One region of the Methylocystis heyeri genome, then DNA from elsewhere that is predicted to be linked to it. Evidence: predicted binding sites of a transcription regulator. Region 1 holds the regulator's gene; each other region holds the start of a gene.

Region 1 (3,596 bases):
AAAACGCCAAAGAGCTGATCAGGCGCGCGGGCATTTTCCATATCGTCACCATTTCCGGCGTCCAGATGTCGCTCGTCGCGGGAATTTTCTTCGTCGGCCTGCGCCGCATCCTGTCCCTGTCGCAGACGCTAGCGCTCCACTACCCGATCAAGAAATGGGCGGCGGCGCTCGCGATTGTGGGCGCAGCGGTCTACGACATCTTCACCGGCTCGCGGGTCGGCACGGAGCGCGCCCTGGTCATGACCCTCGCGATGCTCCTCGCCGTCCTGCTGGATCGCGCCGCCTTCTCGATGCGCAACCTCGCCTGGGCCGCATTCTTCGTGGTGATGTTCGAACCCGAGGCATTGCTGGGCGCGAGCTTCCAGCTCTCCTTCGCTGCGGTCGCCGCCCTGATCGCGGTCTATGAGGCGAAAGCCGATGTGCGCAATCTCGACCGCGAGCGCGCCGGCGACGTCTCCGTCCTTTCTCCGCGCCCTGCGCAGGAATACTGGCTCGCCCGGCTCAAACGCGGGCTGCTGCTCGGGCCCGGCGCCGCGTTGTTCGCCACCTTCTGCGCCACCTCCGCGACCGCCTCCTTCATGGCCAACGACTTCCATGAGATCAGCCCCTATGTGCTGGTCGGAAACCCGCTCACGCTCGCGATCATCGAATTTTTCGCGGTGCCGGCGGCTTTGCTCGGGGCGGCGCTCTACCCGCTCGGCCTCGACGGGCTGGTGTGGAGCTATCTCGGCCTCGGGATCGACCTCGTGGTCGCCATCGCAAAACTCATCGGCTCGGCGCCCGGCGCCAGCCTGCCGGTGAAAAGCTTCGCGCCCTGGGCGATCTTCCTGCTCGCCCTCGCTATGCTCTTCATGGTGCTCTGGCGCAGCTGGACGCTGCGCGCCTTCGCATTGCCGCTCGCTCTGCTCGGTCTCCTCGGCGCCTCCAGCGGCCCTGGGTTCGACCTCGCAGTGGCGCCGAGCGGAGAATCAGCGGCCGTGCGTCTGCCGGAAGGCGGCCTTGCGCTGCTGGGATCAAAACCCGGCGCCTTCGCGGCCGAGCAATGGCTGCGCGCCGACGCCGATTCTCGCGCGCCGGGTGACGCCCGCGGCGGCGTCTCCTGCGACAGCTACGGCTGCGTCGCCCGCGCCATCGACGGTAGATTCGTCGTCCTCGTCGAGAAGCGGGCTGCGTTGATCGAAGATTGCGCCAAGGCCGCAATTGTCGTGACGCCGCTCTATGCGCCTTCCGGGTGCGACGCGCCGGTCGTCATAGACCGCCGGAAACTCGAAGAAACCGGCGCGGTCGCCCTGCGCCTGAAGCCGTCGGGGGTCGAATGGTCGACGGGGCGAAGCCGCGGCGAGGATCGGCCATGGTCCAAACCGCCCCCGGGGCATAAGATTTTCACGCCGCCGCCCGAGCCCAATGCGGGCGGAGACGGGGAGGCAGCGGATTTCGAGGAGTAGGGAGTCTACCCGGGGCGTTATCCCCCCTTGACGTGACGGGGAGGGTCGCCGCGAAGCGGCGGGGTGGGGCGATTTCCACTGCAATTTACACTATTTAACCCCCACCCGACCCGGCTCCGCCGGGCCACCCTCCCCGCCGCAAGGGGGAGGGATGGGGAGCCCCACGTTCCATGGTGCTTCCCTTCATTCGGCGGGACCCCCAAACCTCAATAACGCCGCACCAGGCTGATCAGCTTGCCCTGGATGCGCACGCGGTCAGGACCGAAGATACGGGTCTCATAGGCCGGATTGGCCGCCTCCAGCGCAATCGAAGCCCCGCGCTTGCGCAGGCGCTTCAGCGTCGCTTCCTCGTCGTCGATCAGCGCGACGACGATGTCGCCGCTCTCGGCCTGGTCCTGTTTCTTGATGACGACCGTATCGCCGTCGAGGATGCCGGCCTCGATCATCGAGTCGCCGCGCACCTCGAGCGCGAAATGCTCGCCGTTCGAAAGCAGATCGGGCGGCAGGCTGATGGTGTGGCTGCGCGACTGGATCGCCGAAATCGGCGTGCCGGCGGCGATGCGTCCCATCACCGGAATCGCAACCTGCTGATTCTCGTTGTTCTCCTCGCGCTCCTGCAAAGGGCGCACGCGGCCGAGGCTGCCCTCGATGACATTGGGCGAGAATTTGCGCGCCCGGTTCGGCGCCGAAGGAGTGGAGGACTCTGGAAGGCGGAGCACCTCCAGGGCGCGGGCGCGGTTGGGCAGGCGGCGTATGAAACCGCGCTCCTCGAGTGCGAGGATCAGGCGATGGATGCCGGATTTGGAGCGCAGATCGAGCGCGTCCTTCATCTCGTCGAAGGAGGGAGGCACGCCGGTCTCTTTGAGGCGTTCGTTAATGAAACGCAGGAGATCGCTCTGCTTTCGCGTCAACATCGGCTTTTTGCCCCCGGGAGCGGCAGTCGGACCATTTTCGGGCTCCGCCGGGCGGAACTATGGCCGCCGCTCATAAACAAATCATGAACGCAAGCATAGACGTTCCTGCTGCGTTCCGCAACGCGCTTCAGTTGCTGGTATAGTTAAAATTGATCGGCGCGATCAGGCCGCGCGGCGGCGGGGGGAAAGGCGCGGCGCGGCGAACGCTCGCCACGGCGGCGGCGTCGAGATCGGGCAGGCCGCTGGATTTGTAGACGGAGACCCCGGTTAGATTGCCCTTGATGTCGACCCGGAAGAGGACCACCCCGTTTCCCTTGAGACGATTGGTCGTGACCCGCTCGGGCACATGCATGCCCGGCATGATCATGCCCCACAGAATGGAAAGATAGGTGGAGTTGGCCTTGCCGCCCGACACCGGCGAGGCCTTGGCCGCGCCGCTGAACATATATTGCGGGGCAGGGTCTGGGTCGGTCAATTGCTCGGCCAGGGATTTTGCGCCCTTTCGGGTCTCGGCCTGGGTTTGGGCGGTCGATTCGTTTTCTGGCGGCCGCTGCTGGTCGATGTCGGCCTGTTCGATCGTTTCGGCGTCGGGCCTGTCCTCGGCGTTTTTCAAGGCCGCGGTCTTGTCCGAGACCTCTCTGGCCGCTTCCTCGGTCTCGCTGGTCTGTTTTTGAGGCTCGGGCTTCTGCGCCGCCTGGGCGGTGCGCGGCGCCTTGCTTTGGGCCCTGGTCTCGGCGTCCTGCGCCTTTCGCTCGACGGTCTCCTTGTTCGGCGCCCGCGGCGCGTCGGTGGCGGGCTCTTCATAATAGGAGGACTGCTTGGGCTCGGGTTTCTGCTCCTCGGGCTTTGGTTCCGGCTTCGGCTGCTCCTCGGGCGGGGGCGGGGGCTCCGGCGCCGGCGGCTCGACGATCACCTCGACGGGAGTCTCCACGGCCTGCATGTCGCGCGGCGTGAGGATCGCGTCGAGAAGGACCAGCGCCGCCAGCACGGCGAGGTGGCAAAGAAGCACGACGCCCAGAATGGCGCCAAAGCGCCTGCGCGGCGGCTCCACGAACTGGGCCGGTTCGATCAGGCGCTGGAGGGCGTCGCTTTCAGAAGCCACGGCTAGACGGCTCCGCAGGACCGCGACGACCGATAAGAAAGAACTTTAACTTCAACAGAGATATTTTTTATAATCATAGTCTTATATCTCATAGCTGATGTTTCAGTTTAGCTTGAGAGCCGGCTCGCTCCGATC
Region 2 (3,596 bases), 2.1 Mb from region 1:
AGCGAGGAGAAATGACGCTTCTCGCGAATGCGCCCTAAAGAACGCCGCGCCGGCCCAAGGCGCGGCGTCGCACGATCCAGGCGCGGGGTTGCAAAGAGACCGTAAACACGCTTGGTTACCATGCGCCGATCCAGGAGGTTAATCGTGAAGCCTGCGCGAACCGACAAAGGGCCAATGCGCCGCCGGTCTTTCTGCCTGGGTCTTGGAGCGGCGTTTCTATACGTCTCTGCTGGCAGGGGCGCAGAAAAGCAAGGTCTCGACGGGACATGGGGCGGGGCCCGAAACGGCGTGACCGCGCAGGTGATCATTGTCGGCGCCACGGTGATCGGCTTTTACTGGCGCAATGATTATTTCGACGCCGAGAGCCCGAAATTTTCCGAGGATGGCCGAACCCTGTCCTTCGCCTTTCCAGCAGGAACGGCTGTGCTGAAGCGCACGGGCGAGCGCACGGCCAAAATAGCGGTCACCGAAAAAGGCCGGTCGACAGACTTGGACCTGCATAGGGATTAAGCGCTTTGCGATCAGGGCAAAGGCCTTGGGCGCGCACTGCGGGGCAGGAGGATAATGCGCCGCGCCGCCTGCCGCCGGCCCGAATTTCCGCTTCGTTCATTCGCCGGCGCTTTTTTCAGCGCCGTTCGCCGCTTCGATGGGCTCTGCTTTTTGAGTTCCGCCAGCTTCTTCGCCGCCGCCTCGAAAACGGCGTCCACCGGGCGCGGTTGCGCGTCAATCGCCTTGCGATATTTTTCATATTCGGTTTCGGCTTTCGCCCGCGCCTGTTCGGCCGATATTTTTCCGGCGTGGCCGAGCAATTCCCGGCCGGAAAGCCGCAAGAAATCGTCGAGCTTCGCGATCCAATCCCGCATCTTCATCGGCTTACGGTTCAAGGCCTGCAATTCGGCAAATTCGAGATGGGCCGAAACGATGCGGTTGAGCGCTTCGAGTTCGTCTGGCGCGAGATAATTCTTGGCGATGGCGACGTCGCCCTTTCGAATGACGCCGCCCGCACGGGTGACGGTCAGCCCCATGCGGGGCTTGCCGGCGTCGGCTCGGCCGTGGACAATCTCCGCCGCCGTATGGCCATGGGTCGCCCACTGGCGGAACTGCGTGCCGTGATGGCTGCGCACGAGATAGCCGACCGCGAGGACGGCGGGAAGGCTGTAGTGACGAAGCCGACGGGAAACCTCCCGGATCCCTTCGGGTCGAACTTGTAAGTATTCCTTACAAGTTGCCGCCTCCTCGATTTTCCCTTCCGCGAAAATCGCTTTGAGATGCAGCGTAACATTCTGAGGCGTGACCTGAAACAATTCGGCAATTTGCGCCTGCGTGAGCCATAGCGTCTCGCCCTCGAAACGGCATTGGATGCGCGTCCGGCCGTCTTATGCTTGATACAGCAGGAATTCCGTTTGCCGCCCGTCCGACTCGTTCATGGCTATAGCTTTCCGGTAAAAGCGTTATGCAAAAGCGATTTCCATAACTCGTCGATGGCGACTGGTCGACGAGTTCCATCGCGTCGCGCATCCACTTCTGCTGGAAACGCTCCAGGAACAGACCGGCGGCTCTATTTTCGGTTCAACAAAGGAGGTGGTGCCGCAAGAGGGATTCGAACCCCCGACCCCCTCATTACGAATGAGGTGCTCTACCGACTGAGCTATTGCGGCGTTGCCCGGCGTCGAAGACGCCCGAGACGAGCCTCTCATATCGGGGCCGCGGCGCTTTTTCAAGCGGCGACTTGGGAAATGGCCCGCCTTGTGCGCAATTTTCGAAACTGCGGCGCTTCTTTTAAAGGAACGCCCGCCGGGGACGCCCGATCAAGAAGTGCGAGGCCATTCGAATTGGCCCCGCCCAGGCCGGGTCAGCCCTTCACGCCGGGAACGCCTGCCCCGTAGGAAGCGATGAAAAAACGCTCATGCAGGACTAGGGCCCAGAGCCAGGCCCCGATCATCTCAGCGCTTGCGCTTCAGATCCGCCTGCGCGCCGGGGAGACTGGCCAGGGCCTGCTGGCGCAATTGCTCGATTTCGCTCTTGATCTTGGAGGCCTCGGCGCGCGCCTGCCGCGCCCGGCGACGCAGCGGAGCGTGAGTCAGCCAGGATGCGAGGCCCCCGGCGAGCACCCCCACCGCGACGGAGGTCAGCACGACCAGGAACAGCGGGGCCTCGAAGGACAGGCCCGAGGCCTCGCCGCCCGGAAACGGATCGAGGAAAATCTTCACCGAGCCGCGGTTCGCCAATGCGAAGAACAGGATCAACAGACCGAGCGGGACATACACGAGCAAACGCAGCAGCGACCTCATCACTCTCCTCGATCTCCTGCCTTAAGGGGCGGCCGCGCCGAAGCTTCAGCCCTTGTAGTTCTCGTTCAGGCGCTCGCGCATTTCCTTGCCGGTCTTGAAGAACGGCACGCTTTTCTCCTGGACGGAGACCTGTTCCCCGGTGCGGGGGTTGCGGCCGGTGCGCGCGTCGCGCTTCTTCACCGAGAAGACGCCGAAGCCGCGCAGTTCGACCCGGTCGCCGCGCGCCAGCGCCGAAGTGATCTCGTCGAGAATCGTGCCGACGATGGTCTCGACGTCACGCTGATAGAGGTGCTCGTTGCGGCTGGCGATACGCTGGATGAGTTCGGACTTGATCATAATTTTATCCCGCCTGAGGCAGCGCGCAGCTGCGACGCCCGGTTGCGCTGCGACGCTATGTTCAATTTGCTGCAGAACCCTGCCAAATCGCCAGGAGCCCGTCAAGACGAGGATGTTGCGTATCCGCCTGATCGAAAAGCACAGCGAGCGGTGAGAGGCCGAGCGCCCGGGCGCCCGCCGAAGCGAGGCCCAGCAGCCCCGTCCGTTCAAGGCTCGGTTTTTTCTTCCAGTCCTTCACCGGCAGTTTCTTGGCGACCCCTTTTTCGGTTTCGAGCCACTGGATCGCCTCGGTCTCTCCGCCCACCATGTCGGCGAGCTTCAGCGGAACGCTCTGGCGCCCCGTGAAGACGCGCCCGTCCGAAACCTTGGCGAGTTCGGCGTCGTCCAGATGGCGCCGGGCCTTCACGAGATCCTTGAACCAGGCGTAGCTGTCGCTGACCAGCGACGCGATGGCCGCCCGGGCGGCCTCGCTGGTGGGCTCGAAGCCGTTGGGCGCGGCCTTCAGGGGGCTGGACTTGATCTCCTCGACCTTCACGCCGAGCGTATCCAGGGTCTTGGCGACATTGGGAAACTGAAACAACACGCCGATCGATCCGACCAGCGAATTGCCCCGCACCACGATTTCGTCGGCGCCGAGGGCGGCGATGTAGCCGCCCGACGCCCCCAGCGTGCCGATCACGGCGACGATGGGCTTTTTCTCGCCGACTTTGCGCAGGGCGAGATAGAGTTTCTCGGCCCCGGTCGTCGTCCCGCCGGGGCTGTCGATCGTCAATATCAGCGCGCTCGCTTTGGATTCGCCGATCTTCTTGATCAGATCCAAGGTGTCGCTGTCGCCGGTGATCATGCCCTCGATCGAGAGCCGCGCGATATGCGGCGTGGCTTTTTCGATCGTGTCGATCCCGGAGAACCTGCCCATGGCGGCGAGCGCGGCCGCGAGCGCCGCGGCTATGGCCGCGATGCGCCAGTAAC
Region 3 (3,596 bases), 2.3 Mb from region 1:
ATTTCGCTTCGCTCCTCGAACGGCTCCAGCCGGCCGTCGGAACGCCGTCGGGCGCTGGTGAGGGCGACGCCGGAGGAAAGGAGCGGCGCTTCGTTGAGGGTCTCGAGGTCGCGCGGACGCGGCAGGACCGGGGTGGCGAAACCGGGCTCTCGGGAGCGGCGCGCCTCGACCTCGACCTCGTAATAGCCGGTGAGGAAACCGTCTCCCTTCACGCGGAAAGGGGCGAACCAGTCCGTGAAGAACCCGCGGGCGTCGCCTTTGTGAGACAGGGCGGCGCGGGAGGCCGCCAAGAGGCTCGGGGGAGGGGCCAGCGCGGGCCGCAGCTCCGGCGCGCCCTCCAGGTGGATCTTCGCCGAGCGCAGGAATGTCTCAAAGGCGCAATCGAGATCGTCGTTTTCGAACCCTTCGAGCGCGGCGAAGGGCAGGGGCTCGCCGTCGACCCAGGGAGGCGGCTTCACGGGTCAGCGCGCGGCTTCGGTCGCGACGAGCTTCCAATTGGGGTCGCGGCTTCCCGGGTCGCGCGCGAACGTCCACAGGTCGACGATCGGCGCGGCGCGCTCGAGATCGCCCTCGATGACCGCGCCGTCCTTGTTCTTGCGGGCCGTGATGAGTTTGCTGGAAAAGCGCACCGTTATGCTGTTGGAGCGGGGCAGCGCGCGCGCGTCTTCGACGCTCGCCTGGTCGATCGAGACCAGCACGGACTCCATCGTTTCTCCCCGGGCTTCGCGGGAGTTTATCTCGACCAGGAAATTATTGCAGACCTCGTCGGAAAGCAGGCGGCGCAACGTGTCCCGATCGCCGACGGCGAAGGCGTGAACGACCATTTCATAGGCTTTGCGGGCCCCTTCCATGAAGGCGGGACCGGAAAATCCGGGGTCTGCGGCGGCGATCGCCTCCAGTCCGTTCCAGGCCTCGCCGCCCTTCTCGGCCATGCCCCGCCAGCGGTCGGCGTTCTCGGCGGATGCGGCGGCGCCCGCCGGCCGCGGCTCGAACTGCGGGTTGCGAGAAGGAGCGCCGAGCGGCTGGAAGCGGCTGGGCTCCGCCGAGTCGCGGTCCGAGCGCATGCCGAGCACCGAGCGCAGCTTCCAGATCACAAACACCGCAAGCGCCGCGAAGACGAGGAGGGAAGGGTCGAAGGATCCGTCGTTGGGCAAAGAGGTCACTCCCTCGGGTTGGGATTTTGCGGTAGCATGTCGGTAGTTGCAAGTCACGAATCAATGCCGATCTATTCGACGGGAAGCTGGCGGAGGCTCGCTGAAACGATTGACACGCGTGAACAGGTCGAAAATCGTCGCCTATGCGGTAGGCGGATGGCTCTTTATCGAAGTCGTCGCCTTCGTGCTGGTGGTGCAAATCCTCGGACTGCTGGCGGCGATCGCCCTCGGCGCCGGCACGACCCTGCTCGGCCTGCTCGATATCAAGCGCTTGATCGAATATCTGCGCCGCAGGATGGGCAAGAGCGAAACCAAGCCCGGCGCGAGCCCCAATATGATGGACGGCGGATTGCAGGCGCTCGGTTCGCTGCTGCTGATCCTGCCCGGCTTCGCCTCCGATCTCGTCGGCCTCGCGCTCAAGGCGCCCTCGATTCGCGCCGACATCGCCCGGCGTCTGCGCCCCGACCCGCGCAGAGGGCCCCGGACCATAGACCTCGCGCCCAATGAATGGAAAAGCATAGGCGTGCGCAAGCCGAGGCGCCGGCGCGCCGCGGCCAAGCCCACCGAAACCCCGCCGGCGGCCTGAGTCGGCGGATAGGCCGCTTTTTCACTAGACATACTCCCACAGAGCCTGATCGGCCGGGCGTGGCTTGGCGCGCCCGTGAAATTTCGTCCGTCCTCCAAGGCGCTTCGGCCCCCGCTCGACGGCGCCAAGCTGTTGACAGCGCCGAAACTGTTCGCTAAATGTTCTTTTGTTCGGTGTATGTTCTGTCAGGCGGTTAACCGTCGTCGTGCGTGAGCGGTGTGCGCGTAGGTTAGTTCGGCTTGCGGCCCGGGTCCGCCGTGGCGGTCCCCGCGGCGTGGCTTCGGGCCGCAAGCCGGGCGTCAAGAACGGCAACGGGGTTGAGGAGGCGGCGTCGCGATGAGCGCTCTCGAAAGTTCCGTAAATCATGCGGCCTCTCGGGCGCCGGACGGCAGGTCTGCGCGCCGGTCGCGGGAATCTTCTTCGTCCGCGCCCGAAATCGTCGCGGCGGATGTCGTCGCAGCCGAGCGCCGTCGCGGGCGCGGCGCGATCTCGAAGCGGAGCGGCCGCTACGAGCCCAGCGTCCGGGAGCAGATCGACGACGGCTGGGGTTCGCTGGAGACTCTCGATCCCTTAAAGACCAACATCCATATCGAACGCCCGCGCAGCGTCATCACCCGCAACGATTCCCCGGATATCGCCTTCGACCGTTCGATCAACCCCTACCGGGGCTGCGAACACGGCTGCGTTTATTGTTTCGCGCGTCCGACCCACGCCTATATGGGCTGCTCTCCCGGTCTCGATTTCGAGACCGAGATTTTCGTGAAGGAAGGCGCGGCGCAGCTTCTGGAGCGCGAGCTTTCCGCGCCGGGCTATGCGCCGAAGACCATCGCCATCGGAACCAACACCGATCCCTACCAGCCGACCGAAAAACGCTTCCGCGTCATGCGCGGCGTGCTGGAGACGCTGCAGCGCGCCGATCACCCTGTCGGCATCGTCACCAAATCGGCGCTGGTGACGCGGGACATCGACATTCTGGCGCCCATGGCGCGCAAGGGCCTCGCCAAGGTCGCGATCTCCATTACGACGCTCGACGGCGCGCTCGCGCGCAAGATGGAGCCCCGCGCCGCTTCGCCGCGACTCCGGCTGGAAACGATAGAAAAGCTCAGCGCCGCCGGAATTCCCACGGCGGTCATGGTGGCTCCCATCATTCCGGGGATCAACGATCCCGAAATCGAGACTATATTGACCCGAGCCCATGCCGCGGGCGCGCGGGAGGCCGGCTATGTGATGCTGCGCCTGCCGCTCGAAGTGAGGGAGATATTCACCGAATGGCTCGTCGCGCATTACCCGGATAAGGCGCGCCATGTGCTTTCGCTGATCCGCTCCACCAGAGACGGCAAGCTCTATGACGCCGCGTTCGAGAGCCGCCTGAAGGGCGAGGGCCCTTATGCCTGGATGATCGGCCGCAGGTTCGAGGTCGCGGCTTCCCGTCTCGGCTTCGGCGCGACACGTCTGCGCTGCGATCTGTTCCAGAGGCCCAGGCGCGAAGGCGAACAGCTTTCGCTGTTTTGACCTGGGCGGGAAGAAGCGCCGTTGCGCCGGCTCGCCGGGGCGGCTTAACCTCATGAAAAGGTTCGAGCCAGGATTTGCGACATTGAGCGGCCCAAGGAAAACGGAACTCGATTTCTCCCACGACAGCCGTTTTCGCGGCAGGGGATTATGGCCGCTCGCAGGCATCGACGAAGTCGGCTGCGGGCCGCTCGCGGGCCCGGTCTGCGCGGCGGCCGTCATTTTGAACCCGGACCAACCTCCGCAAGGGGTCAATGATTCCAAAGCATTGACCGCCAAAGCGCGAGAAACCGCCTTCGCTCTGATCTGTGAAAGCGCCCTTTCGGTGTCCTTCGCCTTTGCAACCG

The links. Region 1 encodes LexA, which represses DNA repair genes until DNA is damaged. Its sites were predicted from a motif close to TGTTCNNNNTGTGTTCNG; they were not measured.
Region 2: a site for LexA is predicted at 1,530-1,547, ahead of rhuM (RhuM family protein). Genes of this name have one in related genera too.
Region 3: a site for LexA is predicted at 1,908-1,925, ahead of H2LOC_RS15160 (PA0069 family radical SAM protein). Genes of this name have one in related genera too.

Annotation. Positions count from the first base shown of each region.
Region 1 covers NZ_CP046052.1:1,074,861-1,078,456, reverse strand. Annotated here, with positions in the region: gene H2LOC_RS04795 (ComEC/Rec2 family competence protein) at 1-1,445, shown strand, start outside; gene lexA (transcriptional repressor LexA) at 1,652-2,359, opposite strand; gene H2LOC_RS22060 (TonB family protein) at 2,487-2,711, opposite strand; partial or broken gene H2LOC_RS22055 (hypothetical protein) at 3,241-3,447, opposite strand.
Region 2 covers NZ_CP046052.1:3,215,734-3,219,329, forward strand. Annotated here, with positions in the region: gene cydX (cytochrome bd-I oxidase subunit CydX) at 1-15, shown strand, start outside; gene H2LOC_RS14595 (hypothetical protein) at 289-510, shown strand; gene rhuM (RhuM family protein) at 522-1,304, opposite strand; tRNA gene H2LOC_RS14605 (tRNA-Thr) at 1,583-1,658, opposite strand; gene H2LOC_RS14610 (lipopolysaccharide assembly protein LapA domain-containing protein) at 1,944-2,291, opposite strand; gene ihfB (integration host factor subunit beta) at 2,337-2,732, opposite strand; gene sppA (signal peptide peptidase SppA) at 2,689-3,596, opposite strand, start outside.
Region 3 covers NZ_CP046052.1:3,332,694-3,336,289, reverse strand. Annotated here, with positions in the region: gene mltA (murein transglycosylase A) at 1-458, opposite strand, end outside; gene H2LOC_RS15170 (Tim44/TimA family putative adaptor protein) at 462-1,154, opposite strand; gene H2LOC_RS15165 (FxsA family protein) at 1,273-1,740, shown strand; gene H2LOC_RS15160 (PA0069 family radical SAM protein) at 2,077-3,252, shown strand; gene H2LOC_RS15155 (ribonuclease HII) at 3,335-3,596, shown strand, end outside.